2 regions of the Mycolicibacterium litorale genome follow, and region 1 is predicted to be linked to the other one. Evidence: riboswitches for the same ligand, from Rfam matches in the RefSeq annotation. Region 1 holds a riboswitch; the other holds the start of a gene.

Region 1 (15,571 bases):
GCGCGAACTCCCACTCCACGCCGACGGTGGGCCGGGGTGACCCGGCGAAGTCGATACGACTACTGGGCGGGACGGATAACACCGCACGCCACCCGCCCACCGGCGTCGCCGGTGGCCATGGTCGCCTGATCCGGCCCCGGGGTCCCGTTGACCTGGTTGTAGCGCTCCGGCGGAATGTTCGCGAAGTTGTCGGCCCGCTCGTGGATGATGATCGCGGTGCCCTCGCCCGAGGTCAGATCCTCGGCGGTGAAGGCATCGGTGGTCGTCACGACCATGGCCGAACCGTCCTCGCGGACCTGCAGCGAGGTGAGGTCGCCGCTGGCCGGGTGCCCGGTGTTGCCCTCGGCCTGGAAGTGCCCGCCCGCCGAGTTGAAGTTGCCCGGTGCACCGCCGCCCGGCGCCACCGAGTTCGGCTCACACTTGCCGACCTGGTGGACGTGCATCCCGTGGAATCCCGGCTCCAGCTGGCCGGTGGCGACGGTCTGGACGGTGACGGTGGCGAAGCCGCCGCTGAAGTCGAACTCGGCCTTGGCGATGGTGGTGCCGTCCGGGCTCCGCAGATCCGCGAACAGCTTCTGGCCACCCTCGGCCTGTCCCTCGGCGCCGCCGCCGTGGCCCCCGCCTTCGCCCGGCGCTGCCGTCGGGGACGGGGACCCCGTCCACACCGGCGGCGTGGTGCCCGGCTCGCTCGACACCGGCTCATTGGGGGTGCAGGCACTCAGCGCGAGCGCGGGAACGGCGAACATGGCGGCGACGGCGGCGGATGTGAGACCGGGCTTGAGCATGGTCAAGAGCCTAACCGGTGACCGCCACGATGATGCCTGGTGGTTGTTCGGACAGCGAGGGCACGCGCGGTTCGACCGGCGCCTCGAGGAGTCGGCCCACCTCTTCGGCGGCCTTCTGCTCCCCGGGTCCCTCGCCGAAGTACACCGTCGTCGCGGTGACGTCCTCGAGTGTCAGGTTGCCGGTCTCGGCGACGTTCCAGCCGTCGTCGCGCAGCCGGGTCGCCACCCCCTCGGCGGCGCCCGCGACATCGGAGATGTTGAACACCCGAACCTCGGGCCGGGCCGCATCGGCCGCCGGCGACGGTTCGGGTGACGGGGTGGCCGTCGTGGTGGCCACGGTGGTCTCGTCGGAGGCCGAATCGGTGTCCGACCCCAGCGCCTGGAACCCCACCAACAGGAAGACGATGCCGAGGAAGAGCAGCACCATCACGATGGCGCGCAGAGGCAGTCCGGAGGATTCTCGCTGGTTCATCACGCCCCACTGTAGCCAGCGGGTGCGATCAGGTGACCTCGAAGCCCAACCGGCGCGCCGCCCGCGCCTTCTGCCTGCTGGCACGCAGCCGGCGGAGGCGTTTGACCAGCATCGGATCCGCCGCGAGCGCCTCCGGCCGGTCGACGAGAGCGTTGAGGACCTGGTAGTAGCGGGTCGCCGACATCGAGAACAGCTCTTTGATGGCGTCTTCTTTGCTGCCGGCGTACTTCCACCACTGGCGCTCGAACGCCAAGATGTCGAATTCGCGCCTGGTGAGTCCTGCAGGCAGATCAGAGTCGTCGCCGGATTGCTCAGTCTGCGCCATGGCGCCGTCCATATTGCTCCTCGGACCCTCCGACACTTGAAATGACATCCATGTGTTTCGGCGCTCATTCAATCACGGCGGCGAGAGTTGAGGCGTCACCGATGCGGGCGAGTCGGCTCACTTCGACCGCTCGCCCTAAGCTGCACCCCGTGGCTGTCGTTCCGATTCGCATCGTGGGAGATCCCGTCCTGCACACCGCAACCACCCCGATCCCCGTCGGGGAGGACGGTTCACTGCCCGCCGACCTGGCCGATCTCATCCGCGATCTCTACGAGACGATGGATGCCGCCAACGGTGTCGGCTTGGCCGCCAACCAGATCGGCGTCGCCAAACGGGTGTTCGTCTACGACTGCCCCGATTCGCGCGGCCGCGCGGGCCGCCGCCGCGGCGTCGTGGTCAACCCGGTGCTCGAGACCTCCGAGATCCCGGAAACCATGCCCGACCCGGACGACGACGAGGAGGGCTGCCTGTCCGTGCCCGGCGAGCAGTTCCCCACCGGGCGCGCCGACTGGGCACGGGTGACCGGCCTCGACGCGGACGGCACACCCATCACCGTCGAGGGCACCGGACTTTTCGCGCGGATGCTGCAGCACGAGACCGGGCACCTCGACGGATTCCTCTACCTCGACCGGCTGATCGGCCGGCACGCGCGCGCGGCCAAACGCACGGTGAAGCACAACGGCTGGGGCGTGCCCGGATTGAGCTGGACACCTGGTGAAGACCCCGATCCGTTCGGCCACTGAGCATCGTGGCCGACCTGCCCCGGCCCGGTACGCGGGTGAGCCTGCGCTACCGGCTCCCAGCCGGTTCGGTCCCCCCGCTCAACGACGTGGTCGGCCACCTGCTGGACCGAGATCCCGTGCGGGTGCGCACGAAGACCGGTGAGACCGTCGAGATCTCACCGGCCGACGTGGTGTCGGTCCGCACACTGACCGACGTCCCGGTGAAGGCCTCTCAGATCCGCGCGGTCGAACACGCCGCGGCGCTGGGGTGGCCGGGGCTGCACCGGGAGTGGCTCGGCGGCTGGCTGCTGCGCGCATCCGACGGATACACCCACCGTGGCAATTCGGCTGTGCCGCTTGACATCAACGCGAGCACGGCGACGGTGCCCGCGATCCGCGACTGGTACGCGCGGCGCGGTCTGACACCCTGGCTCGCCGTCCCTGACCGGCTGGTGCGGATGCCGCAGAGCGACATCCACCTGGAGAGCATCGTGATGGTCCGCACGTTGCCCGCCGAGGGGGCGCCGGAGGTGACGCTCACCGCGGAGCCGGACGGGGCCTGGCTCGCCGTCTACGAACGGGAGGTTCCCGTCGAGGTGTTGACGGCCGTCGTCGACGGGCAGGTGGCGTTCGGCCGTATCGACGACGCCGCGGTCGGCCGTGGCGCCGTCACACCGGCCCACGACGGCACCCGGTGGGTGGGTCTGTCGGCCGTGCGGGTCGCCGAGGACCGGCGCCGCCGCGGCCACGCCCGCGCCGTGTGTGCCGCCCTGCTGGCCTGGGGTGCGCGCAGCGGTGCGACAAACGCCTACGCGCAGGTCCTGGCCGACAACGCCGGTGCCATCGCGCTCTACGAGTCGATGGGTTTCACCGCGCAGCACCGGGAGCGCTACGTGGACGCTTCTAAGCTGTAGCGCATGCGGCTGGCCACCTGGAACGTCAACTCCATACGCGCCCGGGTGGACCGGGTCACCGACTGGCTGCAGCGCGCCGACATCGACGTGCTGGCCATGCAGGAGACGAAATGCTCCGACCAGCAGTTCCCCACCATGCCGTTCGCGGCGCTGGGCTACGACGTCGTGCACTGCGGGTTCAACCAGTGGAACGGCGTCGCGATCGCCTCGCGGGTGGGCATCGACGACGCGCAGGTCGGGTTCGACGGCCAGCCCACCTGGGGTGACACCGATGTCGAAGCGGCCGCGGAGGCCCGCGCGCTCGGCGCGACGTGCGCGGGCGTGCGGGTGTGGAGCCTCTACGTGCCCAACGGCCGCTTCGTCGGGTCACCGCATTACGCCTACAAACTGGAATGGCTTGCCGCGCTGCGCGAAACCGCGCAGCGGTGGGTGACCGACGACCCCGCACTACCCATCGCGATGGTCGGCGACTGGAACATCGCCCCGACCGACGACGACGTGTGGAGTGTCGAGGCCTACCGCGACAGCACCCACGTCACACCGCCGGAGCGCGACGCGTTCCGCGCGATCGTCAACGCCGGTTACGCCGACGTGGTGCGGCCGTTCACGCCGGGCCCGGGTGTCTACACGTACTGGGACTACACCCGGCTGGCGTTCCAGAAGCGTCGCGGTATGCGCATCGACTTCATCCTCGGTTCGCCTGCGTTCGCCGACCGGGTGACCCACGCCGAGATCGACCGTGAGGAGCGAAAGGGCAAGGGCGCCAGCGATCACGCTCCGGTGGTCGTCGATCTCAGCGACTGAGCACCCGGGCGAGTTCGGCGCGCGACCGGATGCCGAGCCTGCGGTAGATGCGGGACAGGTTCGCCTCGACCGTCTTCTCGCTCACGAACAGCGCCGCCGCGATCTCGCGGTTGGTCATCCCCTGCGCGGCCAGCTCGGCGAAGCGGCGTTCGGATTCGGCGAGCCCGGCCGCGGTCTGCCGCCCGCTCAGCGCGGTCAGCTCGGCACGGGCCTGCTGGGCCCACAGTGCGGCCCCGATCCGCTCGAAGGCGGTGAGCGCCGCCGTCACCGCCTCGACCGCGGCGTCGTACTGCCGCCGCCGGTTCCACAGCCGACCCATCACCAGCTGGGTGCGGGCCAGCTCGAACGGCATCGCCAACCGCTCGTGTTCGGCGAGCGCACGCTCGCATGCGGCGACGGCGCCCGCGACATCGCCGCCGGCGGCGAGCAGCAACGCACGGCAGCGGGCGCCGACGGCGAGCATCCACGGCCGGTCGAGGCGGCGGCCGTTGGCCTCCAGCGTGTCGACGAGGTGCTGTGCGTCGTCGAGCCGCCCGACACCGATGAGCGCTTCGGCGGCGTCCGGCAGGAACGGCGCGGTGACGAGTTCGGTGGTCGCGGGCAGCGCCGACCACGCCTCGACCGCGGGAGCCAGCACCTCGACTGCGGCCTGGTGGTCGCAGAGTGACACCTCGAGGAATCCCAGACTCGCCACCACCCACACCCCGAGCCGGCTGGAGTTGCATCGCTCCGCGACGGTGAACGCCTGCGCGGCGAAGCGCCGGGTCTGCTCCACCTGGCCGAGGTGAGCGCTCACCATCACCCGCACGACCAGCGCGATGAACAGCGGCAGATCGCCGTGCGACTGCAGCGCCCGCTCGACGCTGTCCTCGGCCACCTGCTCCGCCGCGACGAGGTCGGCCCGCCACACGTCGACCTGGCCGAGGTGGAAGTCGATGAAGGAGCGTTCGCTCTCGTCACCGCGTTCGTCGCAGCGCTGGGCGATCGCGGTGAACAGTTCAGCCGCCTCGTCGAGGCGGCCGGTCCACAGCATCAGCAGCGCGTACAGCGTTCGCGGCCGTGCGGCCAGCGGCATGTCGTCGGGTTCGTCGAAGTCGAAGACACCGTCGAGTTCGGCCTCGTCGAGCCCGCCGCCGAGCAGGAAGCGCATCATCGCCCGCATGGGTCGGGCCTGGCTCAGCAGATCCGCCCGGTCCAGCGACTCCGCCTGTGCGACCGCCTCTTCCGCACGCTCCACCGCACGGTCCGCCCGCCCGGCGTTGAACTCGATGAACGCGAGCATGACGAGCATCTGCACCCGGCGGTCGGGGCTGACGCCCGGTTCGTCAACGGCTCGTTCGAGCAGCGGCACGGCGTCGGCGGAGCTGTTGTCCCAGAGCCGAACCAGACCCAGCAGGTGCAGCGCTCTGGCCCGCAGCTCACCCGTAGTCATCCGGGAGATGTTCTGTTCCAGCACTTCTCGTGCCCGTACGGTGTCGCCCGCCTCGAAGTGACACGCCGCGGCGCGCAGGCCGCGCTCGGGCGTGTCGCCGCCCCGGGCGCGGGCCATGTCGAGCAGTTCGGCGGCCGCCGCGGGTGCGCCGCGGACCCGCGCCGACTGGGCGGCCTCGTCGAGTTCGCGGATCGTGTTCTCGTCGTCGTCGTCACCGGCCAGGGCCCGGTGTCGCGCCCTGGACTCCGGGCTGTCGACGATGTCGGCGAAACGGCGGTGCATGGCGCGGCGCCTCTCGGCCGGGGCGTCGGTGTACACGCCGCGGGCCAGGAGCGGATGGCTGAAAGTCAGCCGGTACCCGTTGATCTCGACGATGCCGTGCCGCTCGGCCTCCTCGAGGGCGGTGACGGTGGCAGCCACGTCACCGCCGACGGCCTGCGCCACCAGATCCACGGTGGGCGCTGGCACACAGGCCGCGGCGAGCAGGACGTCGCGCGTGTGGTCGGGCAGCCCCGCGAGACGCGTGGTGACCAGCTGGGCGAGCGTGCCGGGCAGTTGCTCGGCACCGTCGGCGTCGCTGCTCAGCGCGCGCGCAAGTTCCAGCGCATAGAACGGGTTGCCCGCCGAAACCTCGTGTATCCACGCGATTCCCGGCCGGGTCAGCGACCGGCCCAGCCGTTTGGTGATCATCGCGTGCAATCCGCCGACCGACATCGGGTGCACCTGCGCCCGGTGCAGCCGCTCCGGGCGTGACGGTTCCAGCAGCACATCGGTGCGGTCGCCTTCGCCGGCGCGCACGGTGACGAGGAAACCGATGGGTCCGGCGCACCGTCGCGCCACCGACGCCATCACCACCGCGGTGGCCGGGTCCAGCCACTGCAGATCGTCGATCGCCACCAGAACCGGACCGTCCTGCGCCAGGCGCTCGAGCACCGATCGCGCGGCTGCCGCCACCGCGCGCTGATCGCTGCCGGGTCCGGTGTCGTCGGCGCGTGACAGCACCCGGTCGATCGCCAGCCGCTGCGGGGCGGGCAGGTGGTCGAGGACGGCGGTGTCGACCTCGGCGAGCAGTTCCGCCAGCGAGGAGTACGCGGCCGCCGATTCGCTCGACACCGGGCGCGCCGAGAGAACCTGGAAGCCGCGGGCCCTGGCGCGTTCGATGCCGGCCCGCCACACCGTGCTCTTGCCGATCCCGGCGTCACCCTCGAGGACGAGGACCGACGTGCCCGCCGACACCTCGGCGAGCAGGTTCTCGACAGCGCTCAACTCCGCATCGCGGCTGATGAGCTGCAGGGGCACTCATCCATCTTCGCAGCCGATGGGCAGTGGCGCGGGCTGGATCGTCATCGTTGCTCGGCGTAGCGCCCGGCGTTGAAAAGCGATGCGACGGCTCCGATCAACATCATCGCCGCGGCGGCGACGAACACGACCACCAGACCGGTGTGGAAGGGTCCGGTGATGAGGTGCGGGAAGAACGTCTGACCGGTCAGCACGTCGGCATTGACGCCGGGTTGCTGCAACGCATGCGAGGGTTCGAGCAGTTCACCGATCGGGTTGTAGCCGAGGAACGCCGCGAACAGGCTGCCGACGGGCGGGGTGCCCGCCACCTCTTCGGCGACGGTCGCCGAGACTCCCTGCTCCTGGAGGCCGGCGCTCATCGCGCCGGGCAGGGAGTTGGCCAACCCGACGACCATGAGCGAGAAGAAGATCCCGATCGACAGCGATGAGCCGGCGTTGAAGAACGTCGCCCGCACGCCCGATGCGGCGCCGCGCTCGGCGGCGGGAACACTGGACATGATCGCGGCGGTGTTGGGCGCGGTGAAGATCCCGCCCCCCAGCCCGTTGAGGAAGACCAGCACCGCGAACACCCAGTAGTCGAAATTCACCGGGATGAGCACCAGCGCCACGAACGTCGCGGCCATCAGCAGCATGCCGCCGACGGTGAAGGGCCGTGCACCGAACCGATCGGACAGTGAGCCGGCGAGCGGGCCGGCGACGAGGAACCCGGCGGTCATCGGCAGCATGTAGATGCCGGCCCACAGTGGGGTGGACTCGAAGCTGTACCCGTGCAGCGGAAGCCAGATGCCCTGCAACCAGATGATGAGCATGAACTGCAGGCCGCCGCGGCCGACCGAGGACATCAGTCCGGCGAGGTTGCCCATGCCGAACGAGGTCGACCGGAAGAGCCTGATGTTGACCATCGGCTGCGTGACGCGCAGTTCGATCAGGCAGAAAGCCACGAGCAGCAGCAACCCGGCCCCGATGGCGCCGAGCACCCACGGGCTGGTCCAGCCGGTGGTGGAGTCACCGTAGGGCTGGATGCCGTAGGTGATGCCGATCAGCAGCACCGTCAGGCCGATCCCGAACGTCAGGGTGCCCGCCCAGTCCATGCGTCCGGGCGTGCGCACGCCGAGTTCGCGCAGCGAACGGAAGCTCCACACCGTGCCGAGGATGCCGATCGGCACACCGACCCAGAAGATGGCCTTCCAGCTCCACTCCGAGAGGAATCCGCCGATCAGCAGCCCGAGGAAGGATCCGGCGACTGCCGCGACCATGTTGACGCCGAGGGCCATGCCGCGCTGGTTGGCGGGAAAGGCATCGGTGAGGATCGCGGACGACGAGGCCATGAGCATCGCGCCTCCGACGCCCTGGAGAACTCGCCAGGCGATCAGCCACACGGCGCCGCCGCCGAGGTGGAACGGGTCGAACGAGAGGGCGATCGCGGCCACGGTGAAGACGGCGAACCCGAGGTTGTAGATCCGGACCCGCCCGACCATGTCGCCGAGGCGGCCGAACGGCACGACCAGCACCGCCGTCACCACGAGGTAGCCCATGAGCATCCACAGCAGGTAGCTCACGTTGCCCGGTGCCAGCGGATTGAGTCCGATGCCGCGGAAGATCGCCGGCAGCGAGATCAACACGATGGAGGCGTTGATCGTGGCCAGCAGGGTTCCCAACGTGGTGTTGGACAACACGATCCACTTGTAGAAGGGGTGGTCGTGGTCCATCCGCGCGCGGCGCCGGGAGGTCTCGGTCTGCTGATCGGCGGCGTCGCTGGTCATATCGGTAGTCATCTGCTGTCTTCGTTCGTTTCGTATCCGACGCGGGCAAGCAGCGCCGTCCGGCGCGGCAGAACACATATATTAGCTATATAAATGATCGGCGGGCAATTCTCACCGTGGGCCCCGGGTCTGCGCTAAGTTGGGCACCGCAAGACCGACCACGCGGGAGCGCGCACCGAGCGCGCTGAGAGGACAACTGGGGTTGTCGACCGTATGAACCTGACCGGGTAATGCCGGCGTAGGGAGTTTCGATGAACAGTGATGTCTTGGCGGCCACCGTCACCACCGGTCCGATCACCGGCAGCAGCAAGGTCTACCGCGACGTCGATGGAATGCGGGTGCCGTTCCGGCGGGTGCACCTGACCAACGGCGAACACCTCGACCTGTACGACACCTCCGGTCCGTACACCGACCAGGCCGCCGCCGTCGATCTGCGCAAGGGCTTACCGGCCCGGCCCGGTGTCGTCAGCGATCGCGGCACCCAACTGCAGCGGGCGCGGGCCGGTGAGGTCACCGCGGAGATGGCCTTCGTCGCCGCACGCGAGGGCGTCAGCGCCGAGACAGTCCGGGCCGAAGTCGCGGCGGGACGCGCGGTGATCCCGGCCAACCACCGCCACCCCGAACTGGAGCCGATGGTCATCGGCAAGGCGTTCGGCGTGAAAGTCAATGCCAACATCGGCAATTCGGCGGTGACGTCGTCGGTCGCCGAAGAGGTCGACAAGATGGTCTGGGCGATCCGCTGGGGCGCCGACACCATCATGGATCTATCCACCGGACGCGACATCCACCTCACCCGGGAGTGGATCCTGCGCAATTCGCCGGTCCCGGTCGGCACCGTCCCGATCTACCAGGCGCTCGAGCAGGTCGGCGGCGACCCGACGAAGCTGACGTGGGAGATCTACCGCGACACCGTGATCGAGCAGTGCGAGCAGGGCGTCGACTACATGACCGTGCACGCCGGCGTGCTGTTGCGCCACATCCCGCTCACGGTGCACCGCGTCACCGGCATCGTCAGCCGCGGCGGATCGATCATGGCGGCGTGGTGCCTGGCCCACCACACCGAATCCTTCCTGTACACGCACTTCGCCGAACTCTGCGAAATCCTGGCGCGCTACGACGTGACGTTCTCGCTGGGCGACGGGCTGCGGCCCGGATCGATCGCCGACGCCAACGACGAGGCTCAGTTCGCCGAACTGCGCACGCTCGGTGAGCTGACGAAGACCGCGAAGGCGCACGGCGTTCAGGTGATGATCGAGGGCCCCGGTCACGTGCCGATGCACAAGATCGTCGAGAACGTCAGGCTGGAAGAGGAGCTGTGCGAGGAGGCGCCGTTCTACACCCTCGGCCCCCTCACCACCGATATCGCGCCGGCATACGACCACATCACCTCGGCCATCGGCGCGGCGATGATCGCCCAGGCCGGTACCGCCATGCTCTGCTACGTCACCCCGAAGGAGCACCTGGGGCTACCTGACCGCAAGGACGTCAAGGACGGGGTGATCGCCTACCGGATCGCGGCGCACGCCGCCGATCTCGCCAAGGGCCATCCCCGCGCCCAGGAGCGCGACAACGCACTGTCGAAGGCGCGCTTCGAATTCCGCTGGTACGACCAGTTCGCGCTGTCGCTCGATCCGGATACCGCGCGCGAGTTCCACGACGAGACGCTGCCGGCCGAACCGGCGAAGACCGCACACTTCTGCTCGATGTGCGGGCCCAAGTTCTGTTCGATGCGCATCACCCAAGACATTCGGGCGTCCGTCGCACAGGGCATGGCGGACAAGTCCCGGGAGTTCGCCGAGCACGGCAACCGCGTCTACCTACCCTTGAGCTCATGACCTACCTGCCCCTCACCCCGCCCGGTCAGACTCCGCTGCGGGTGATGACGATCGCCGGGTCCGACTCCGGCGGTGGCGCCGGCATCCAGGCCGATATGCGCACCTTCGCCCTGCTCGGCGTGCACAGCCTGGTCACGGTCACCGCGGTGACCGTGCAGAACTCGTTGGGCGTCAGGGGTTTCCACGAGATCCCGCTGGACGTGATCGCCGGTCAGATCGAGGCGGTGGCCTCCGACATCGGCGTACAGGCCGCCAAGACCGGCATGTTGGCGTCCTCGGCGATCATCGAGACCATCGCCGACACCTGGCGGGCGCAGGGGCTGGCCGGGTCGGTGCCGCTCGTGGTCGACCCCGTCTGCGCCTCCATGCACGGTGACCCACTGCTGCACCCCAGCGCGCTGGATGCGATGCGCACCGAACTGTTCCCGCTGGCGACGCTGGTGACCCCCAACCTCGACGAGGTGCGCCTACTGGTCGACATCGACGTCGTCGACGAGCAGTCGCAGCGGGCGGCGGTGCAGGCGTTGCACGCGCTCGGGCCGCAGTGGGCGCTGGTCAAGGGCGGGCATCTGCGGTCGTCCCCGCACAGCCCGGATCTGCTGTACAACGGCACCGACTTCTTCGAGTTCGACGGGCCACGCATCGACACCGGCCACGACCACGGCGCGGGGGACACGCTGGCCGCCGCGGTGGCCAGCGCGCTGGCGAACGGATACGACATGCCGGATGCCGTCGCCTTCGCCAAGCGCTGGGTGACCGAATGCCTGCGCGCGGCCTACCCGCTGGGCAGCGGCCACGGGCCGGTCTCGGCGATGTTCAGGCTGAGCGCCGATGAGCATCGATGACATCGCCGGCATCGCCCACGCACCCGCCGGGACACCGACCGGGGTGGTGCTGCTGACCCACGGCGCCGGCGGCAACCGGGATGCGCCGATGCTGGTCAGGGTCTGCGACGAGTGGGCCGCGCGGGGCTGGCTCGCCGTCCGCTACAACCTGCCGTACCGGCAGCGCAGGCCCAAAGGCCCGCCGTCCGGGTCCGCGGCCGCCGATCAGGCGGGGGTGGCCGAGGCGGTCGCCGTGGGCCGGGAACTGACGACCGGCCCGGTGATCGCCGGCGGACACTCCTACGGCGGCCGGATGACGTCGATGGCGGTCGCGGGCGACGGGGCCGGCGCCGGGGTCGCCGTCGACGCGCTGACGCTGTTCTCCTATCCGCTGCATCCGCCCGGTAAGCCCGAGCGGGCCCGCACCGAACACCTGCCGCGCATCGGCGTGCCGACGGTGTTCACCCACGGCACGAAGGACCCGTTCGGCACCATCGACGAACTCACCGCGGCGGCATCGCTCGTCGGCGGCCCCACCGCGGTCGTCGAAGTCACCGGCGCCCGGCACGACCTGGGATCGAAGGTGCTCGACGTCCCGAAACTGGCGGTGGACGCGGCTTTGCGGCTGCTGGTGTGACGAGCCACAGCGGCACGGCGGGTCAGCGGGTTATCGTCATCGCATGACCATGCCGCCGGGCCCGCCGACCCCACCACCCGGCCAGCCTCCCTACGGCCAACCTGCCTACGGTCAGCCTCCGTACGGCCAGCAGCCCTACGGTCAGCCGTACTATCCGCCGCCACCGCCGCAGCCGTACGCGGAGATGCCGCCTGCCGGCCCGCCGCCGAAGAAGAGGAACAAGACGTGGCTGATCCTGGGCATCGTGGCGCTCGTCGCCGTGGTGGCCGTCATCGCCATCGTGCTGGTCGTGTTCCTGGTGGTGCGCCAGGGCACCGTGACCGCGACGGAGGTCAAGCTCGGTGACTGCCTGTCGGAAATCCCCGACGGCACCCGGGTACTCACCGTCAAGACCGTCAGCTGCGACGAACCGCACGCCGGCGAGGTGTTCGCGGTGCTGATGATGCCCGACGGGGACTTCCCCGGCGCCGACGCCGTGACCGAGTACTCCAACCGGTGCGGACCAGAGCTGGCGAGTTACTCCCCCGCGGCGGTCACCGACGATTCGGTCCAGCTGTATGTGCTCTATCCCACCGAGGAGACCTGGGCCGACGGCGACCGCGCGGTGACCTGCGTGGCGACCCTCGACCCGCCGCGCACGGGGTCCCTCAAGGGCTGAGGGGACGCGGGGCGACCCCGATACCTGGGGTACCGTCTACTCATGACTTCGGAGCAGTATGACGCGGTCATCGTGGGTGCGGGATTCGCCGGAATCGGCGCCGCGATTCAGCTCAAACGGTTGGGCTACGCGAACTTCGTCATCCTCGACCGCGAGGACGACCTCGGCGGGACCTGGTACGTCAACCACTACCCGGGCCTGGCCGTCGACGTCCCCACCACCACCTACAGCTATTTCTTCGAGCCCAACCCGAAGTGGTCGCGGCTCTTCTCCACCGGCGCGGAAATCAAGCAGTACGCCGACGACGTGGCCGACAAGTACGACGTCCGCAGGCACATCCGGTTCAACACCGCGGTCGAGGGTGCCCGCTGGGACGAGGACGCGAAGCTCTGGCGGGTCACCACCGCCGACGGGCAGACGCTGACCACCCGCTACCTGATCACCGCCACGGGCTTCCTGTCGCAACCGCGCATGCCCGACATCCCCGGCATCACCGAGTTCGAGGGCACGGTCATCCACACCACCGACTGGGACGACAGCTTCGACCCGGCCGGCCGGCGAATCGCGATCATCGGAACCGGCGCCACCGCGGTTCAGCTGATTCCCGAACTGGCGAAGAGCGCCGCGGACCTCACCGTCTACCAGCGCACCCCGATCTGGGTCGCCCCGAAGGTGGACATCCGATTCTCCGAGCGCACCAAGCGGCTCTTCGCCCGGGTACCGCTGCTGCAGCGCACCGTCCGGGCGATCACCGACACCATCTACGAGCTGATGATCACCGTCGGCGTGGTCAACTACAAGGTGCCGCTGTTCCGGCGCCTCAACATGTCGGCGATGGACCTGTGCAAGCTGAACCAGTTCATCGCGATCCGCGACAAGGAACTGCGCCGCAAGCTCACGCCGGACTACGACATCGGCTGCAAGCGACCGACGTTCTCCAACAGCTACTTCCGCACGTTCACCAAACCGCACGTGCACCTGCAGGCCGACGGTATCGAACGGGTCGTGGCCGACGGCATCGTCAACGCCGACGGCACCAAGACCGAGATCGACACGCTGGTGCTGGCCACGGGATTCGACCTATGGGAGGCGAACTTCCCGGCCATCGAGGTGATCGGCCGCAACGGCCGCAACCTCGGAAAATGGTGGCGGGACACGCGTTTTCAGGCCTATCAGGGTGTGTCGATGCCGTACTTCCCCAATTACCTCAGCCTGGCCAGCCCGTACGCGTTCCTCGGTCTGAACTTCTTCAACACGATGGAATACCAGATGCGGCTGATGGACCGGCTGTTCACCGAGGTGAACCGCCGCGGCGCCACCACGTTCGAGGTGACCGAGGAGGCCAACGCCCACTATCTCGAGCGGATGACCGAGGCGCTCGGCAACTCGCTGTGGACGGTCGGCAACTGCGCCTCGTCGCGGTCCTACTATTTCAATCCGAGTGGCGAACCGTCGCTGCTGCGCCCCATGTCGACGCGCGACGCCATCAAGGAGGCGTCCGAATTCCCACTGAGCGATTATCAGATCGCCTGAGAGAGGACCATCCGTTGCCGCAACAACAGGACAAGCGTGCCGCCAAGCTGACCGGTCTGGCCCTGGCCGGAACCGGACTGGCGCATTTCGCCCGTCCCCAGCTGTTCGAGCCGATCACGGTGCCGGCGTTCCCGCAGAACACCCGTCGCCACATCTACACCAACGGCAGCATCGAGACGCTGGTCGGCCTGGCGCTGGCAGGCCGCAAGACGCGCAAGCTCGGCGTCGCGGGTCTGCTCGGGTACCTGGCCTACTTGGCGGGCAACACCGTTCGCAAGCGGTAGCGGCCGAGCAGCGTCAGGTCCATCATCCCGGCGACGAGCGCACGGGAGTAGGGCGAATTGCGGTAGCGCACCAGCCGGCCCAGGTCGATCGTGACCGCCATCGCGGCGTACACCGCGAAACGCGCCTGTCCCGCAGTCCATTCCGGACGAAGCGTCACCACGAGGTCGGCCCACGTCTCGACCGTCGAGCGCTGGAGATTGCGCAGGATCTGCTGATCGGCCGCCGACATGTTGAGCCGCTCGGTGTAGTAGACGTAGTCCAGTTCCGGCTCGCTGAACGATCGGGCCACGTGTCCGTCGATAAGCCGCGTCAGCGCCTCTTCCCGGTCGGCCGTGCTGTCGAGGATCGCCGACATCTCCGCCGACCACCGGTCGGCCGACCGGCGGAACACCCCGGCCAGGATGTCACTCTTCCCGGAGAAGTACCGGTAGATCCCCGAGGCGGGCATCCCCACCGCGGTGGCGATGTCCTCCATCGAGGTGTCCCGGTAACCCTTCTGGTTGAACAGCCGCATCGATTCCACAAGCAGCGCTTCGTATTTCGAGCGGCGCGCGGGGGCCGCTGACACCGGCGGATCGGGCGCCTCGGACAGGGTGGGGAACTCGGCGTGGACCAGGGTCACGACGAGTTCGGCGAGCAGGGGACGGATCTGGCCGGCGGGCAACTTCGCCCGGTGGTCGACGATGCTGCCGAGCACGCTGATCATCGCCGTGGACAGGGTCCAGCGCTGCCGGGAGTCGAGTTCGGGACGCAGCGCGCGCAGCGGTTGCTGAAAGCGGCGGTGGACAGTGCGGATCTGCGAGTCGAGGGTCGCCTGATCGTCACCACGGAGATACCGCGCCTCCCAGCGGTAGAGCCCGCCGGAATCGCGGTTGGCCAACGCCGTGTCACACAGCGCGGTCGCGAGATGGTCGAGGGTCTCGCGCGGGTCGTCGGGGGTGGACTCAGGGGTGAACTCGTCGACGAAGGCGGTGGCGTCGACCAACTGCTGGCCGAGCGCCAGGACCGCGTCGCGGAACAGTTCGTACTTGCCGGTGTAATGCCGGTACAGCGCGGCCGCCGAGATACCGACCCGCGCGGCGATGGCGTCCATGCTGACCCCGTGATAGCCCAGCAGGCTGAACGCCTCGGCGGATGCCCTCGCGATCTGGGCTTTGCGGTCCTTCGGACGGCGCCGAACACCGTCACCGCGGCCGGGCGGGGTGGACGCCATGCCGAACACACTATCGCCGCACGTCGGTGCGCAGGCCGCAGTGCGGCGACAGATTCTCGTCGAAGTCCCC
Region 2 (15,571 bases), 750 kb from region 1:
CAGGTACCGCCAGTCCTCCCGCAGCAACCCGACGAGGCGCATTCCGGCCAGCGCGCCGACGACGAATCGCGAGGGCAGCCGCAGGATCTGACCCAGCCCGTCCGCCAGTTCGGTCGGCTGCACGTCGAGGAACAGGAACACCGACGGCAGGGCGATCGCCAGCACACGCAGGAACATGGCCAGCGCCAGCGCGATGGAGCCGTCACTGACGTTGATCAGCAGGAAATGCCAGTGCACGGTGCCGCCGACCTCGCCGTAGAGCAGGTTGGTGAGGGCGGTCAGGCCGGCCGCGACCGTGATGAGACCACCCCGAATCAGGAAGGGCCGCAACCGAACCCCGAGCGCGACGAACAGCGGTATCTCGAGCACGAGCGCGGTGAGAGCCGAAACCCAGTCGACACTCAATACGAGCGCGACGGCGATCACCGCCGCGGTCAGCAGCCGCGCGACCGGGTTCACCGAACGGCGGGCGTCGACGCTCATAGTGCGGTGCTCGGTGAGCCGACGGCGGCGAGCGGGAGCTCGATGCGGTCGTCGGCGAGGAGTTCGACGAATTCGGCGTCGTGGGTGACGGCGACCACCGCGGTGCCGTCGTCGGCGATCTCGGCGAGCAGGTGGATCAGCTCCGCCCAGGTGCGGCGGTCCTGACCGAACGTCGGTTCATCGAGGACGATGACACCCGGCCGCGTCATCAGCACGGTGGCCACCGACAGCCGGCGCTTCTCTCCGCCGGAGAGCGTGTACGGGCTCTGGTCGGCCAGGTGGGCGAGACGGAGCCGCTCGAGCAGGGCGTCGCCCAGTGCGGCCGTCTCTACCGGGTCACGTTTGAGTGCTCTTGGGCCGAGGGTGATTTCGTCGCGCACGGTACCGGCCAGGAACTGATGTTCGGGGTCCTGGAAGACGCTCGTGATCCGGGTGAGGAGCTCCTTGGAGCGCCAGCGGACCGGTTGCCGGTTCTTCGCCGACGGGGCGAAGGCGGCCGCGGCTTCGAAGGTGCCGCCGAGTGGTGGCAGCAGTCCACCGACGGTCAGCGCGAGGGTTGACTTGCCCGAGCCGTTCGGTCCGGTGACCGCGGTGATTCGGCCGCGCCGCAGATCGAAGCCCAGCCCGTCGTGCAGGGCCGGACCCGGACGGTAACCGACCGCCAGATCTCCGGCGGTCAGCAGCGGTTCGGCGCACGCGGGAGGAGTACGGGTGATGACCGGGACAGGACCGTCGGGCACCCAGATGCCAGCCTCGAGCAGTCGTGCGCTCTCCCGCCGCACCGTCTGTTCCGGTGAGCCGTCGGCGACGATGCCGCCGTTCTCACCCAGGACGATGACCCGGTCGATGACCGGCAGCCAGACCTTCGTGCGGTGTTCGACGACGACGACCGTGGCGCCGGTCAGGTCGGCCGCGGCGGTGACGGCGTCGCGCACCTCGGCGACGCCGTCGGGGTCGAGGTTGGCGGTGGGCTCGTCGAGCAGGATGAGACCCGGGTGCATCGCCAGCACACCGGCCAGGGCGAGGCGTTGCTTCTGCCCGCCCGACAGGTGCGCGGTGTCCTGGGTGAGCGGCAGGGTCAGCCCGACCGCGCGCAGCGCATCGTGCACACGCGGCCAGATCGCCGCGCGGGGGACGCGGAAGTTCTCCATGCCGAACGCGACATCGTCGCCGACGCGGGACAGGATGACCTGGGAGTCGGGATCCTGCAGCACCATCCCGATCCGGGAGCGCTGGTCGGCCGGTCGCACGCCGTCGACCAGCAGCCGTCCTGTCTGCCGGCCGTCCTCGGCACTGTCGAGCAGGCCTGCCAGACCGTGCAGGAAGGTGGACTTGCCCGACCCTGAGGGGCCGAGCAGCAACACCCGTTGGCCGGATTCGATGGACAGACTCAGGTCGTGGACCGCCCAGCTGTGCTGTCCGGCGTGTTGCCAGCCCCAGCCCTCGGCGGTCACGTCCGCACCGCCGGGCCGGCGCTGCGCACTCATCGGGCTGGGCGGCTGAGCATCATCCGGCCCGACTCGAACCGGCTGAGTGCTCCGGTCTTCGCCAGCGCCTTGACCGCGAACCACGAACCGGCTCCGGCGATCACGGCACCCGACGCAATGCCCGAGACCGTGTAGATGGCCTTGAACGCCGTGGTGGCCTCTGGGTACCAGAGGATGACTTCGTTGACGCCCATCGCCAGGCCGGCGACCGCCCCGGCGAGCACGGCCACCGGGAGGTTCCAGCGGCGGTAGAGGAACAGCGCGAAGACCAGTTCGGCCGCGAGGCCCTGCACGAGCCCGAACTCGATGGTCAGTACGCCCCACTGGTTCCCGACGAGCGCGGACACGGTCGCGGCGACCACCTCGCCGAACACGGCGGCACCCGGTTTGCGGATCACCAGCGCCACGAGCACGCCGGCGAACAGCCAACCCCCGCCTGCCAGCGCCTGCAGGCCCGGCACCAGCGCCTCCAGCGGCGCGGTGAGCGGATTCGACGCGACGTTCCAGAAGACGAAGACCAGACCGGCGGCCACCGAGAGCACGCTCGCGACGACGATGTCGATGACCCGCCATCGCCACGGGGTGCCGGTGGTGCGCTCGGGATCAGTGGTGTGTTGTTGCCGGCCCATGAGGCCTCCTTGTCTTCGTTGAGCCCACGATCCGCTGCCGAACGGGGCCCGAAGTGTGAAATGCGCTGCGAGTCAGCGGTATTCGCGGACGCGGCACACAGTGCTGTGTGCGCGGCGCTACGGGATCGGTGGAAAGTCGAGAACAGCCGTCATGCGCATCTCCCTACGCCGGCATTACCCGGTCAGGTTCGTACGGTCGACGGCGCGTCAGCCGTCCTCTCAGCGCACTCGGTGTGCGCTCCCGTGTGGTTCCGCCTCAAGTTAGCGCAAGACGGTTGTGCACCGCTACACCGGGCGACGGTTGCCCGCGGTCCAGACCAGCCCGTCCGTGGTTTCGGTGACCACGATGTCGGCGACCGAGTGGGGTGTGTGCCGGGCAATGTGGTCGTCCTCCTGGGCCGCCCAGCGTTCCCAGTGCGGACGGTAGAGCTCGCCGTCACGCGCAAGTGCGCGCTGCTTGCGGATGTCGTCGGGGGTGTCGACCCAGATGCCGAGGCCGGCCGTCGCGCGGCTGGCGGGGGACAGCGCCCCGACACCTTCCAGGATCAGCCGCTGTGCGGGTTCGACGGTGTGCCAGCCGGCGGCGGTGTTCGTCGCCCAGTCCCAGCGCCGCCACCTGCCGGGGCGCCCGTCGGCGCGGGGTCGCAGCAGTTCGTGCAGGACGTGGTCGATGGCCCAGGCCAGCCCGTCCCACCCGGGATAGATGTCATCGAGCCGGACCACGACGCTGGATTCCCAGCGCGTGGCGAAGCGGTCGGCCAGCGTCGACTTGCCCGAACCGGACCGTCCGTCGATCAGTACGGTCGTCGCGTGGTCGGCGGTCAGGCCGTGGACCACGCGCTCGAGTGTCACACCGGTTCCCATGTCGGGCTCGAACGTAGCAGCGCCGACCGGACGGGATCCCCGCCGAAAACCCGGTTCAGCCGTGGGACGGCGACCGGTTCTCCGCGGGATCCTCCGAGCCGGGGAGGCCCTTGAGCTCGGCGTCGATCTCGTCGAGCTCGAGATGCCTGCGGTCGCGGGCGAACGAGATGGCGACCATGGCGACAACCGTTGTCAGGATGGCGAATACGATGACCATCCACAGATCTCCGTCGGCCCACAGGACCATGGCGCTGGCAAGCGCAGGGGTGAAACTGGCCAGCAGGATCGACGCCATCTGGTAGCCGATCGAGATTCCGGAATAGCGCACGGCAGTGGGGAACAGCTCGCAGTACAGGGCGGGCAGCGGGGCGTAGACCATCGCGTGGCCCAGCGCCAGGAAGATCGTGACGCCTGCGACGATCCCCCACAGCTGTCCGGTGTGCACGAGCGCGAAGATCGGCCACGCCGTGACGACGATGATCCCGCCTCCGATGAGGAAGGTCTTCACCCGGCCGATGCGGTCGGAGAGTCGCCCGAACACCGGGATCATGACGATGTTCGCCGCGGCGCCCACCATGGACGCGATCAGACCGTACGAACGCGGTGCGTCGAGCGTGGTCGTCACGTAGGACAGTACGAAAGTGGTGAAGAGGTAATAGTTTCCGGCTTCGGCGAACCGACCGAAGATCGCGATCAGCAACGGCTTCTTGAAGTTGCGGAACAGCACCACGGCGGGCGCCTTCCGCTTCTCGATCTCCAACTCCATCTTGGCCTTCTCCGTCAGGAACGCGGGGCTCTCGGCGGCCCGGAGACGGATGTACAGGCCGACGAACGCGAGCACGATCGCCATGAGGAACGGTATGCGCCAGCCCCATTCGTCGAAGGCGTCACCGGAGATCCACGACGACAGCGACACCACGGCGGTGCCCAGCAACAGCCCGGCGGACACGCCGATCTGTGGCCAGGAGCCGAACAGCCCCCTCTTGTCACGTGGTGAGTTCTCGACGGCGATGATCGCGGCGCCGCCCCACTCGCCGCCGACGGCGAAGCCCTGCGCCAACCGCAGCACGCACAGAAGTAGGGGCGCGGCGACACCGATCTGGGCGTAGGTGGGGAGGAAGCCGATCGCCGCCGTGGCCACCGTCATGATCGTGAAGGTCATGATCAACGTGGCTTTTCGGCCGATCCGGTCCCCGAGGTGACCCGACACAAAAGCCCCGACGGGCCGGGCCAGGAACCCGACACCGAACGTCGCCAGAGAAACGATCTGACCCACCGCGCCAGGTAGATTCGGGAAGAACAGGTGCCCGAAGACGAGCGCGGCCGACGTCCCGTAGACGGTGTACTCGTACCATTCGACGATTGCGCCGATGGTGCCGGACTGCACGGAGCGCCGGCGGAGTTTCTCCGGCGTCAGGGTGGCGGTGGCCATGATTCTCCGATCAAATGAGGTGGCGTCGTGTGTGGCGGCGCCGATTGTGCTTCGGGTGTTCAGCGGATGGTGTATCCGCCGTCGATGACGATGGTGTGGCCGGTGATCAGGGCCGCCGCGTCGCTGAGGAGGAAGACGACGGCGCCCGCGATGTCGTCGGGCTCGCCGAAGCGACCGGAAGGTATTCGGGACAGCAGTTCACCGGCCCACTCCGGGCGGCTCAGGGTTGATTCGGTCAGCTCGGTGCGCACGAACGTCGGCGCCACCGCGTTGACCCGGATGCCCCTCGACGCCCATTCCAGGGCAAGCTGTTTCGTCAGATGGATCAGGGCGGCCTTGCTCGTCCCGTAGGCGGCCCGTTCTTCGATGGCGACCACGCCGGCCTGAGACGCGACGTTGACGACCGCGGCCCGACCCGACGACGCCAGCCATGCCTTCGCCAGCTCGGTGGTGAGGAAGAACTGGCCGCGAAGGTTCGTGTCGAGCACGGCGTCCCAGTCTTCTTCGGTGACACCGACCGCGGGCTTGGGGATGTTGATGCCCGCATTGTTGACCAGCAGGTCGATGCCTCCGCTGCGGTCGAGGAGGTCGGCGACGCCGGTGCGCATCGCGGCCGTGTCCGTCACGTCCACGGTGACCGGGAAGGTCCCGTACCGATGGGCGATGGATTCCGCAGCGTCGCGGTCCCGGCTGGTTCCGTAGACGACGGCGCCTGCCTCGGCGAGGCCATCGGCGATGGCCTTGCCGAGACCGCGACCGGCCCCTGTCACCAGGGCGGACTTGCCCTTCAGGTCGAAACTGACCATGGCGTGTCTGTTATCCCGTGAAATCGTGATCAGACCACGACAGCTTCTCGCCACGGTACTTCGCGGCGCGCACGTCGCCGGATCGCGCGTGCCCTTCGAAGAGTTCGACCCGGGCGGCACGCCCGCACAACTCGCCGAAGAACGCGCTGGACTCGGTGTTCGTCACCTCTTGGTAGGTCACGGTGCGCAGGTACTTGCCGACCCACAGACCGCCGGTGTAGCGGGCGGCGCCGCGGGTGGGCAGGACGTGGTTGGTCCCGATGACCTTGTCGCCGTAGGACACACAGGTGCCCTCACCGAGGAACAGGGCACCGTAGTCGTGCATCTTGTCGAGCGCTTCGCGCGGGCTCTCGGTCAGGATCTGCACGTGCTCGGAGGCGTACTGGTCCGCCAGCGCGTAGGCCTCGTCCAGTGATTCGACGACGCGGACCTCACCCCAGTCGCGCCACGCCGGCTCGGCGAAGTCGCGGGTCGGCATGTCGACCAGGATGGTGTCGATGTGTTCGATGACCTTGCGGCCCACCTCTTCGCTGGTGGTGATCAGCACGGCCGGTGAGTCGGGGCCGTGTTCGGCCTGGGACAACAGGTCGACGGCGACGATGAACGGGTCGGCGTGCTCGTCGGCGACGATGAGCACTTCCGTCGGCCCGGCGAACAGGTCGATACCGACCTCACCGAAGAGCTGGCGCTTGGCCTCGGCGACGAACGCGTTGCCGGGACCGGCGAGCATGTTGACCGGGCGGATGGTCTCGGTGCCGACGGCCATGGCCGCCACCGCTTGGATACCGCCCAGCAGGTAGATCTCGTCGGCACCGGCCAGGTGCATGGCGGCGATCGTCGCGTCCGGAACCTCTCCCCGGATGAGGGGTGTGCACGCCGCGACGCGCTCCACGCCGGCGACCTTCGCCGTGACGATCGTCATGTGGGCGCTGGCCAGCAGTGGATACTTGCCGCCCGGGATGTACGCGCCGGCAGCCTGGATCGGAACGTTCTTCTGGCCGAGGAAAACGCCGGGGAGCGTTTCGATCTCGAAGTCCGTCAGCGATTCGAGCTGCTTTTTGGCCATCACCCGGACCTGCTCCTGGACGAACATGATGTCGTCGATGACCTGGCGCGGCACGCGGGCCATGATCTCGTCGATCTTCTCGGGCGTGAGCAGGTAGCTCTCCGCTGAGTACTTGTCGAACTTCTCCGAGTACTCGCGCACGGCGGCGTCACCGCGGGTGCGGATGTCGTCGATCACGCTCTCCACCGTGGAACGCACCGCCGCGGTGCTTCCGCGCTCGACGCTCTCACGCTGCGGGAGCTTGAGGTCTTTGGTGGCGATGTCACTTCGTGGTGCGGCCGCAATCGTCATGGACGTCCTTCCGTCGAGGGGGCTTGACCGTGAGTGCTGTCCCGGTCACGTGAAGCGAGCGATGTGCTCGCAATCACTTACCTGCGCTAGTGTATTCGTATGCATTGAACGATGCAAGAGGGAGGACCTTGGCGGCTACCACAGCACGTTTGAACAGCCTGTTTGTAGGGTCGTCGCCACGATTGCGTATTCATCCACGGGGCACAGGGGTTGAATCCGAATGCAGCAATTCGACACACCGTGAAACGATCGGACGTGCACGCGAGATGGTCCGGGACACAATCGACGCTCGGATCGCCGGGGGAGATTGGATACGAATGCCGACGAGCTACGACGTTGCCCGGTTGGCGGGCGTCTCCCAGGCCACGGTGTCCAGGGCGCTCAGCGGCGGGAGCGTGAGCGCCCAGACGCGGAAGAAGATCCTCGACGCCGCGAAGGCCGTCGGCTACGTCCCCAACATGGGCGCCCGGGCGATGAAGACCGGCCGCGTCAACACCATCGGCGTCGTCGTCGCCGATCTGCGCAATCCGTTCTACCCGGAGATCCTCGACGCGCTGACCTGTTACCTGGACGCCGCGGGCCAGAAGGTCACGCTCTGGAATTCCGACGGGCCGGGTAACGACGCTGCGCTCGAAGCCATCAACGCCGGATCGGTCGACGGCGTCATCTTCACCACCGTCACCGAGGCCTCCGCGCCGCTTCGGGCCGCCCTGCGCAGACACAGCCCCGTCGTGCTCATCAACCGCACCGTCGAAGGTCTCGGGTGCGATCAGGTGTCGAGCGACAATGTGGCAGGTGGGCGCGCCGTTGCGGACTATCTCCTCGAAAACGACCACCAGAGAATCGCTTTCATCGGCGGGCCGTCGACAGCGAGCACAGCCCGCGACCGGTTCCTCGGCTTCTCGCAGCGACTTGCCGATGCCGGCGCACCGCTGCCATCCGAAAGGGTGCTGGAGGGGCCGTTCACCCATGACTTCGGGTTCAGTGCGACGACACGACTGCTGACTGCCGACCACCCGCCCACGGCCGTCTTCTGCAGCAATGACCTCATCGCGTTCGGTGCGCTCGACGCCGCCCGCGCCGAGCGGGCGGTCGTCCCCGATGACCTGTGGATCGTCGGCTATGACGACATCGCCATGTCAGCCTGGCCGGCGTTCGACCTCACCACAGTTCATCAGCCCAGCGGAACCATGGCGGAAGCGGGCGCCCAAGCGTTGCTCGACCGCATCGCGTCGCCCACAGCGCCCTACCGGACACTCACATTCCGCTCGCACCTCGTCGTCAGGGGCTCGACCGCCGGAACGGCTCCGTCCACGCCGTGACGGGTACTTCCGGCGCCCGTCCCGATGCGGTTTGGCGCTGGTTGTGAAGCACCATTAAGTTTCCTGGGGTGATGTCCTCAGCTGCCCGGTGGATGGCGCCTTTCCTGACGGCTGCGGCTGTCGCCGGCATGGGCGCTCTGACCGTCCCGGAAAACACCGCTCCCACCCCGGCGATCCGCCTGGCCAGCGACGCCAATCCGCTGGTCGGCAAGCCCTTCTACGTCAACCCCGAATCGAAGGGCATGCGTGCCGCGCGGGGCATCGATCCGCCGAACCCCCAGCTGAACGCCGTCGTCAACACCCCGACGGCGTACTGGATGGATCATCTGTCGACGCCGTCGGTCGACGCCAAGTACATCGCCGACGCGCAGGCCGCCGGCACCATTCCGATCCTGGCGCTGTACGGCATCCCGAACCGCGACTGCGGCAGCTTCGCCGCCGGCGGCTTCGGATCGGCCGGGGCCTACCGGGGCTGGATCGACGGCGTCGCGGCTGCCATCGGGCCCGGCCCGGCCGCGGTCATCCTCGAACCCGACGCGCTGGCCATGATCGACTGCCTCTCTCCCGGTCAGCAGCAGGAACGGCTCGACTTGATCCGCTACGCCGTCGACACGCTGACCCGAAACCCGGGCACGGCGCTGTATGTCGATGCCGGGCATCCGCGCTGGGTGGCCGCCGACGTGATGGCGGGCCGGCTGAATCAGGTCGGCGTGGACAAGGCGCGTGGCTTCAGCCTCAACACCGCGAACTTCTTCACCACCGAGGAGTCGATCGGCTACGGCGAGACGATCTCGAACATGACCAACGGGTCGAACTACGTGATCGACACGTCGCGCAACGGCGCCGGACCGCTCGACAGCGATTCCTGGTGCAATCCGCCCGGTCGCGCCCTGGGCACCGCTCCGACCACGGCCACCGCCGGCCCACGTGCCGACGCCTATCTGTGGGTCAAGCGACCGGGTGAGTCCGACGGATCGTGCAGGAGCGGGCAACCCGGCGCCGGCACATTCGTCGCCCAGTACGCGATCGATCTGGCCCGCAACGCGGGTTGGTAGCCGCCGCACCCCGCGCCGGCCACGTCAATCGCCGGACACGTTCTGGCGGTTGGTGATTCGGTCCACCACCTCGAGTAACCCCTCGTCGGCCTCGGTCGTCGCCGGGTGGCCGCCGAGCGCGCTGTGCAGGGCGTGGTAGTACAGGCCGTCGCCGATCAACTTCACCGCACGCGCGGCGTCGAGGCTGCCCAGTGCGTCGCGCAGGATGCTCAGCCACTGTCCGGAGACCGACTCGATGACCTCCCGGGCCCGCGCATCACCGGCTTGCTGCAGCCGCGACACCGCCATCAGGGCGCGATCCAGAGGTGTGCCGGCGTAGTGGGAGGACCGAACGTAGTACCGCGCCGGGCCCTCCGGCGCGCTGCGCATGCGTTGCGCGTCGTCCGCGGCCAGCGCCACCAACCGGTCGCACAGGGCGGCGGCGAGTTGGTCCTTGGCCGGGAAGTGGTAGAGCAGTCCGCCCTTGGAGACTCCCGCTTTCGCCGCCACCGCCTCCAGCGTCGCGTACCGCTCGCCCTCCACGGCGAGCACCTCTTCGAAGGCATCGAGGATCCGATCCCGCGAAGACGTCATCCGGTCACCCTACGACGGCCGCTTCGGCGACGGAATTCGAACTGTACCGTCTGGACGGTATAGTCATCCGCCGCAGGTCCCGGTAGTCGGGCCGTACGAGGAAATGGGGGAGGCCGCCGATGCGTGCATACCGCGATGTGGTGCGGACCCCGCGTGTCCTCAACCTGACCGCCTCACAACTGTTCGCGCGTCTGCCGCTCGGCATGATGTCGCTGGCGATCCTGCTGCACGTCCACGGGCTGACCGACTCGTACGCCGTCGCGGGAGCGGTGGTCGCGTGGATGAGTGTCGGCCAGGCCGTGGCGATGCCGGTCACCGCGCGGCTCGCCGGCAACGCCGGTATGGTCCCGACGTTGGTGATCGCCGCGCTGGTCAACGGGGCGAGCATGATCGCGCTCGCCTTGGCCGTCTCATCGCCGGCGATGTTGATGGCGCTGGGGTTGCTGGTCGGCGCGTCGGTGCCGCCGCTGATGCCGGTGATCCGGGCGCTCTATCCGCAGCTGGTCCCCCGCGAGGGCGTCCGGGCCCTGTTCGCGCTCGACACGACGGCTCAGGAACTGATCTGGGTGATCGGACCCGTCGCGGCCACCCTTCTGTCATCGGCTGTGTCCACCGCCTTCCCGCTGGTCGCATCGGCGGGCGTCACGGTGGCCGGAACCGCGTGGTTCCTCCTCGGCGCAGGAACCCTTCGCCCGCGGATCGCCCAGAAGAAGGCCGTCTTCGGCAGCGTGCTGCTCAATCGCGCGGTCATGCTGGCGATGGTCGCCAGCCTCGGACTGGTGGCTTCGTTCATGGCGTTGGAGGTCGGCATCGTCGCCGCGATGGGCGACGACGGCGTCACCGCGGGGGTCGCGATCGCACTCGCCAGCGTCGGCTCACTCGTCGGGGGCCTGGCATTCGGGCATCGACGCCTCGGGGTCGTCGGCGTCGTCGCGGCCCTGACCCTCGTGGGGGTCGGCATCGTGCTGTTCGCCGTCTTCGACAACCGGGTACTGCAGTTCGCGAGCCTGTTCCTGTCCGGCTTGGGCTTCGCCCCGGCACTGTCGGCGCTCTACATCATGGTGTCCCGCGAGATCGAGGAGCACGTCGCGACCGAGGCGTTCGGCTGGCTCAACAGCGCCATGTTCGTCGGCGGGGCGATCGGCACCGCGCTCGCCGGTGTCGCCACCGAGGCGCACGGCTTCATGGGGGCGGTCGTGGTCGCCGCGCTGCTGGCGGGGGTCGCCGCCCTGAGCCCGATCGTCGCCCGGATGGCCGGCCCACTGCACGGCCTGTCGGGTGAACTGGACGCTGCGCTCGAGGTCGACGGCGCTCTGTGCGCGGCTGAGCGCTGATCGGTGATGGGACCATGAGCCCATGACCGCAACGCTCGTCGCGAAGAACCTGGCCGGCGGGTTCGCCCACCGCACCCTGTTCGAGGGGCTCGACGTGACGGTGGCCCCTGGCGATGTGGTGGGCGTCGTCGGCGCCAACGGCGCAGGCAAGAGCACACTGCTGCGGATCCTGGCCGGGGACCTCGAACCGCTCGAGGGTTCGGTCAGCCTGGCGCCTGCCGACGCGTTCGTCGGTTGGCTGCCCCAGGAGCACGAGCGGGTGCCGGGGGAGACCGTGGCCGCCTACATCGCGCGCCGTACCGGATGCGCCGCGGCGACCCACGCCATGGAGCAGGCGGCCGAGGCGTTGGCGGACCCCGACCACGCTGGTCCTGATCCGGCCGACGCGTATTCGGTGGTGCTGGATCACTGGCTCGCCACCGGCGCGGCGGACCTGGACGAGCGGCTCCCGGAGGTGCTGGCCGACCTGGGCCTCGACTCCGGCGCCGTGCCACCGCACTCGACGCCGATGACCGCGCTGTCAGGCGGCCAAGCGGCGCGGGTGGGTCTGGCGGCACTGCTGCTGTCCCGCTTCGACGTCGTCCTGCTCGATGAGCCGACCAACGACCTGGACCTCGACGGCCTCGCCCGGTTGGAACAGTTCGTCCGCGAGCTCCGGGGTGGCGTGGTGCTGGTCAGCCATGACCGGGAATTCCTCGCCCGCAGCGTGACTCACGTCCTCGAGCTCGATCTCGCGCAGAACACCACCACGGTTTTCGGCGGCGGCTACGAGAGCTATCTGGAAGAGCGTGAAGTCGGCCGCCGGCACCGGCGGGAACAGTACGAGGAGTTCGCCGAGAAGAAGGCCGACCTCGTGGCGCGGGCCCGTGTCCAACGGGAGTGGTCGAGCCAAGGGGTGCGCAATGCGATCCGCAAGGCTCCCGACAACGACAAGATCCGGCGCCGGGCGGCCACCGAATCCAGCGAGAAGCAGGCGCAGAAGGTGCGCCAGATGGAGAGCCGCATCGCTCGCCTCGAAGAGGTCGAAGAGCCCCGCAAGGAGTGGACACTCCAGTTCACCATCGGTGCGGCGCCGCGGTCGAGTTCGGTCGTCGCCACCCTCGACAATGCCGTTGTGCGGCAGGGCGACTTCGTGCTCGGCCCGGTGTCGCTGCAGGTCGACGCCGGTGAGCGGATAGGGATCACCGGTCCCAACGGAGCGGGGAAGTCGACGTTGCTACGGCTGCTCCTGGGGTACCGCAGGCCCGACGAGGGCCGCGCGAGCCTGGGCGCCAACGTCGCGGTCGGCGAAATCGACCAGGCACGGGGTGACTTCACCGGACCGGGGCGACTCGTCGACCGCTTCGAGCAGCGGGTGCCGACCTGGACGACCGCCGATGTGCGAACCCTGCTCGCGAAGTTCGGGTTGCGGGCCGACCATGTGGAACGCGCGGTCGACGACCTCTCACCCGGTGAGCGCACCCGCGCGGGCCTGGCTCTGCTGCAGGCCGTGGGCGTCAACGTGCTGGTCCTCGACGAGCCGACGAACCACCTCGATCTGCCGGCCATCGAGCAACTCGAGCAGGCCCTCGACACCTACGAGGGTGCACTGCTGCTCGTGACGCACGACCGCCGGATGTTGCAGAACGTCCGGTTGGACCGCTCCTGGCGGGTCGAGGGCGGTCGGGTCGTGGAGCTGTAGTGCGGCAGGTTCGGGTTTGTGGGGACGAAACAGTGACGGCGTTCCCTGAAACTTTCGTCCACGTCAGCCGGTCACTACGCTTTTCGGATGAACGATGATCAGCAGCGCTGAGAGGACGGTTTGTCGCGTATGACGGATCAGCGTCCCGACGAGATGGACCGGCTCGAGAACGTGAGCGAGGCCATCGAGTCGTTGCAGTCCCTGTTCACCGAGGACGGAGCGCTCGACGACCTGCTGCAGCGCGTCGCGGTGTCGGGGGCCGAAGCGATCCTGGACGCCGACTACGTGAGCATCAGTGTGCTGACCGAATCGGCTCCCCGCACCGCTGCGTGCACCGACGACCGCGTGCTCCCGCTCGACCGCGAGCAGTACTCCTCCGGGCGAGGCCCGTGTCTGGAAGCCGCTGACGTGGGTCGGCCGGTTCGCGCCGTGATGTCCGACGATGCCCAACGGTGGCCGGAGTTCGTCACCGCTGCGCGGGCGTGCGGCGTCACCGCGACGTTGTCGGTTCCGCTGCTCGCCGACCGCGTCGGTGAGCAGCCCGAACTGGTGGGGTCGCTGAACATCTACAGCAAGACCGCATCAGCGTTCGATCCCTTCGACGAAGCCCTCATGCGGTTGTACGTGCTGACCGCCGGACTGCTCATCACCAACGCCCGGCGCTGGCAACGGTCACGCGACACCATCGCCCAACTCGGCGAAGCACTCACCTCGCGTTCGGTCATCGATCAGGCCAAGGGTGCGCTGCGGGCGGTGCACGGGTGCTCCGAGGAGGAGGCGTTTCAGCGCCTGGTCAAGGAGTCGCAGAACACCAACACCAAGTTGCACACGGTGGCGCTGAACTTCCTCGACTCGCTCAACCGGGCCGACTAGCTGCGGCGGTGCTCGGCGGGATCGGTGACCGACTCGCCGATCGCCCGTAACCGCGCGAGGTCCTCGGGGTGCAGACCGGGCTCGGCGCTCACCGAATCCATCAGCAGCCGCAGCTGTGTGCGCAGGGCAGCGATGACGTGCGGGCGGTCCGTGGTCTCCGCGTGCGCGATGAGCATGCGCAGCACCCGGATGAGCGCCGCCACGAGGTGGGGCTGCGTCGTCCCGGTCTGGCGGATCTGGCCGAACGCGTGCGCGATGTACTCGTCGTGGGACAGGTCCCATGGCCGCAGGAGCACTCGTCCGTCGGGACCCGACACCGAGGTGGGCGGCTCAGGTGACGCCAGCAGCGTACGCATGAGGCTGCCCAGCCGGAGCACCACCTCGGTCGCCGTCGTCGGATCGTTGATGGCCGAGCTGAGCGCGCGCAGTGCGATGTCGACGAGCTGACGGATCCCGAAGTCGATGTCCTGCTGCATGGTGCGGATGTCTGCGATCTCCACCGTCGAGAGCAGCCTCGCGCGTACCTTCTCCGGTTCCGCCGGCGCCGGCCAGATCGTCATCAGCACCTCGCCGCGGTGGATGTAGGCGCCGGTGCGGGTCTCCAGCCGAACGACCGTCGCGGGTGGGGCGGCGCCGAGAATGCTCTCGCTGGGTGACTGGGTGACCCACCCGTCGCGCAGCGCCGTCACCACCAACCGATTCTCCGGATCCGCGGACGGCACATCGGTGGCCGGTGTCTCCCGGCTCGCTTGACGTGCGATGTCCTGGATGACGGCGTCGGCCTCGGCGGCGATGGTGCGCACCACCTCACCCACCTGGAGTCCGTGGGCCAGGCGGTTGAGGTAGGCCATGATCAGCAACACGGCGGCCACCGCCAGCAGGATGGCCACCGTCATGGAGATCTGCGGCGCGAGATCGGCTGGGTCGGCAGGGATATGCCGCAGCAGCAGGACGCAGAAGACGAACGTCGCCACCAGCACACCGATGACGGACTGGCTCAGCCGATCCCGGATGAAGGAGCGCATCACCCGCGGTGAGAACTGGCTGCTTGCCAGCTGCAGGCTGACCACCGTCAACGAGAACACCACTCCCGCCGTGGTGATGGTGGCGCCGGCGACGGTACTGAGCAGCCAGACCGCGGCGTTGCTGTTGATGTGAATGGCCAGCGGTATCGGTCGGTCGAAACCCAACAGGCGGTCGAGGTAGGCGGTGACCTCGGCCAGCACCACGCCACCGACCACGACGAGGGCCGGTAGCGCGAACAGGCTCTCGCGGAAGCGGTAGACCGCCGTGGACAGGCGTAGCGCCGGCAACGGCGAGGCTTGTCGCGTCATGACTGTGGTGAGCCGCTCGTCATACCGTCCCCCTGCACGTCGCCGCACCCGTATGAGGAGCCGCGCTTACATGGTGACCGACCGTCAGCGACGCCTCAACACCGCGTCAGCTCACGCTCGACGATGGAGACGTCCTCCACAGGGACCTCGGCCTCGGGTGTGCACCGGCCGGGGTTCTGTCGCGCGGGCACGTCGAGCGCTCGCTGGACGCGGCGAAGCAGGCGGCCGGTGGCGGTGATCGGCAAACTTCGCATGACACCATCGTACGCGAGTGCTAACAATAGTTAGCAGTTGCTAGCAGTGAGATGCCCCGCACTTTCGCATGGCCGATCATGGTCGAC

Evidence for each region. A riboswitch is a leader RNA that binds a small molecule or an ion and turns the genes downstream of it on or off. The one in region 1 is predicted to bind thiamine pyrophosphate.
Region 2: linked by a shared signal. The riboswitch ahead of G6N30_RS21365 (ECF transporter S component) and the one ahead of thiC (phosphomethylpyrimidine synthase ThiC) in region 1 are both predicted to bind thiamine pyrophosphate.

What each region holds. Positions count from the first base shown of each region.
Region 1 covers NZ_AP022586.1:3,733,711-3,749,281, forward strand. The annotation lists gene G6N30_RS17795 (glutamate--cysteine ligase) at 1-82, opposite strand, end outside; gene sodC (superoxide dismutase[Cu-Zn]) at 60-785, opposite strand; gene G6N30_RS17805 (LytR C-terminal domain-containing protein) at 796-1,257, opposite strand; gene G6N30_RS17810 (nucleoid-associated protein NapA) at 1,286-1,594, opposite strand; gene G6N30_RS17815 (peptide deformylase) at 1,732-2,325, shown strand; gene G6N30_RS17820 (N-acetylglutamate synthase, CG3035 family) at 2,331-3,218, shown strand; gene G6N30_RS17825 (exodeoxyribonuclease III) at 3,222-4,022, shown strand; gene G6N30_RS17830 (LuxR family transcriptional regulator) at 4,012-6,753, opposite strand; gene G6N30_RS17835 (MFS transporter) at 6,798-8,528, opposite strand; TPP riboswitch at 8,669-8,778, shown strand; gene thiC (phosphomethylpyrimidine synthase ThiC) at 8,768-10,351, shown strand; gene thiD (bifunctional hydroxymethylpyrimidine kinase/phosphomethylpyrimidine kinase) at 10,348-11,196, shown strand; gene G6N30_RS17850 (alpha/beta hydrolase family protein) at 11,183-11,812, shown strand; gene G6N30_RS17855 (septum formation family protein) at 11,856-12,470, shown strand; gene G6N30_RS17860 (flavin-containing monooxygenase) at 12,513-14,003, shown strand; gene G6N30_RS17865 (DoxX-related protein) at 14,018-14,287, shown strand; gene G6N30_RS17870 (TetR/AcrR family transcriptional regulator) at 14,254-15,501, opposite strand.
Region 2 covers NZ_AP022586.1:4,485,558-4,501,128, forward strand. The annotation lists gene G6N30_RS21355 (energy-coupling factor transporter transmembrane component T family protein) at 1-483, opposite strand, end outside; gene G6N30_RS21360 (ABC transporter ATP-binding protein) at 480-1,970, opposite strand; gene G6N30_RS21365 (ECF transporter S component) at 1,967-2,599, opposite strand; TPP riboswitch at 2,743-2,854, opposite strand; gene G6N30_RS21370 (nucleoside/nucleotide kinase family protein) at 2,885-3,463, opposite strand; gene G6N30_RS21375 (MFS transporter) at 3,519-4,895, opposite strand; gene G6N30_RS21380 (SDR family NAD(P)-dependent oxidoreductase) at 4,955-5,701, opposite strand; gene hisD (histidinol dehydrogenase) at 5,712-7,058, opposite strand; gene G6N30_RS21390 (LacI family DNA-binding transcriptional regulator) at 7,376-8,380, shown strand; gene G6N30_RS21395 (glycoside hydrolase family 6 protein) at 8,452-9,435, shown strand; gene G6N30_RS21400 (TetR/AcrR family transcriptional regulator) at 9,460-10,008, opposite strand; gene G6N30_RS21405 (MFS transporter) at 10,128-11,342, shown strand; gene G6N30_RS21410 (ABC-F family ATP-binding cassette domain-containing protein) at 11,365-13,023, shown strand; gene G6N30_RS21415 (ANTAR domain-containing response regulator) at 13,153-13,896, shown strand; gene G6N30_RS21420 (DUF2254 domain-containing protein) at 13,893-15,230, opposite strand; gene G6N30_RS21425 (hypothetical protein) at 15,326-15,484, opposite strand.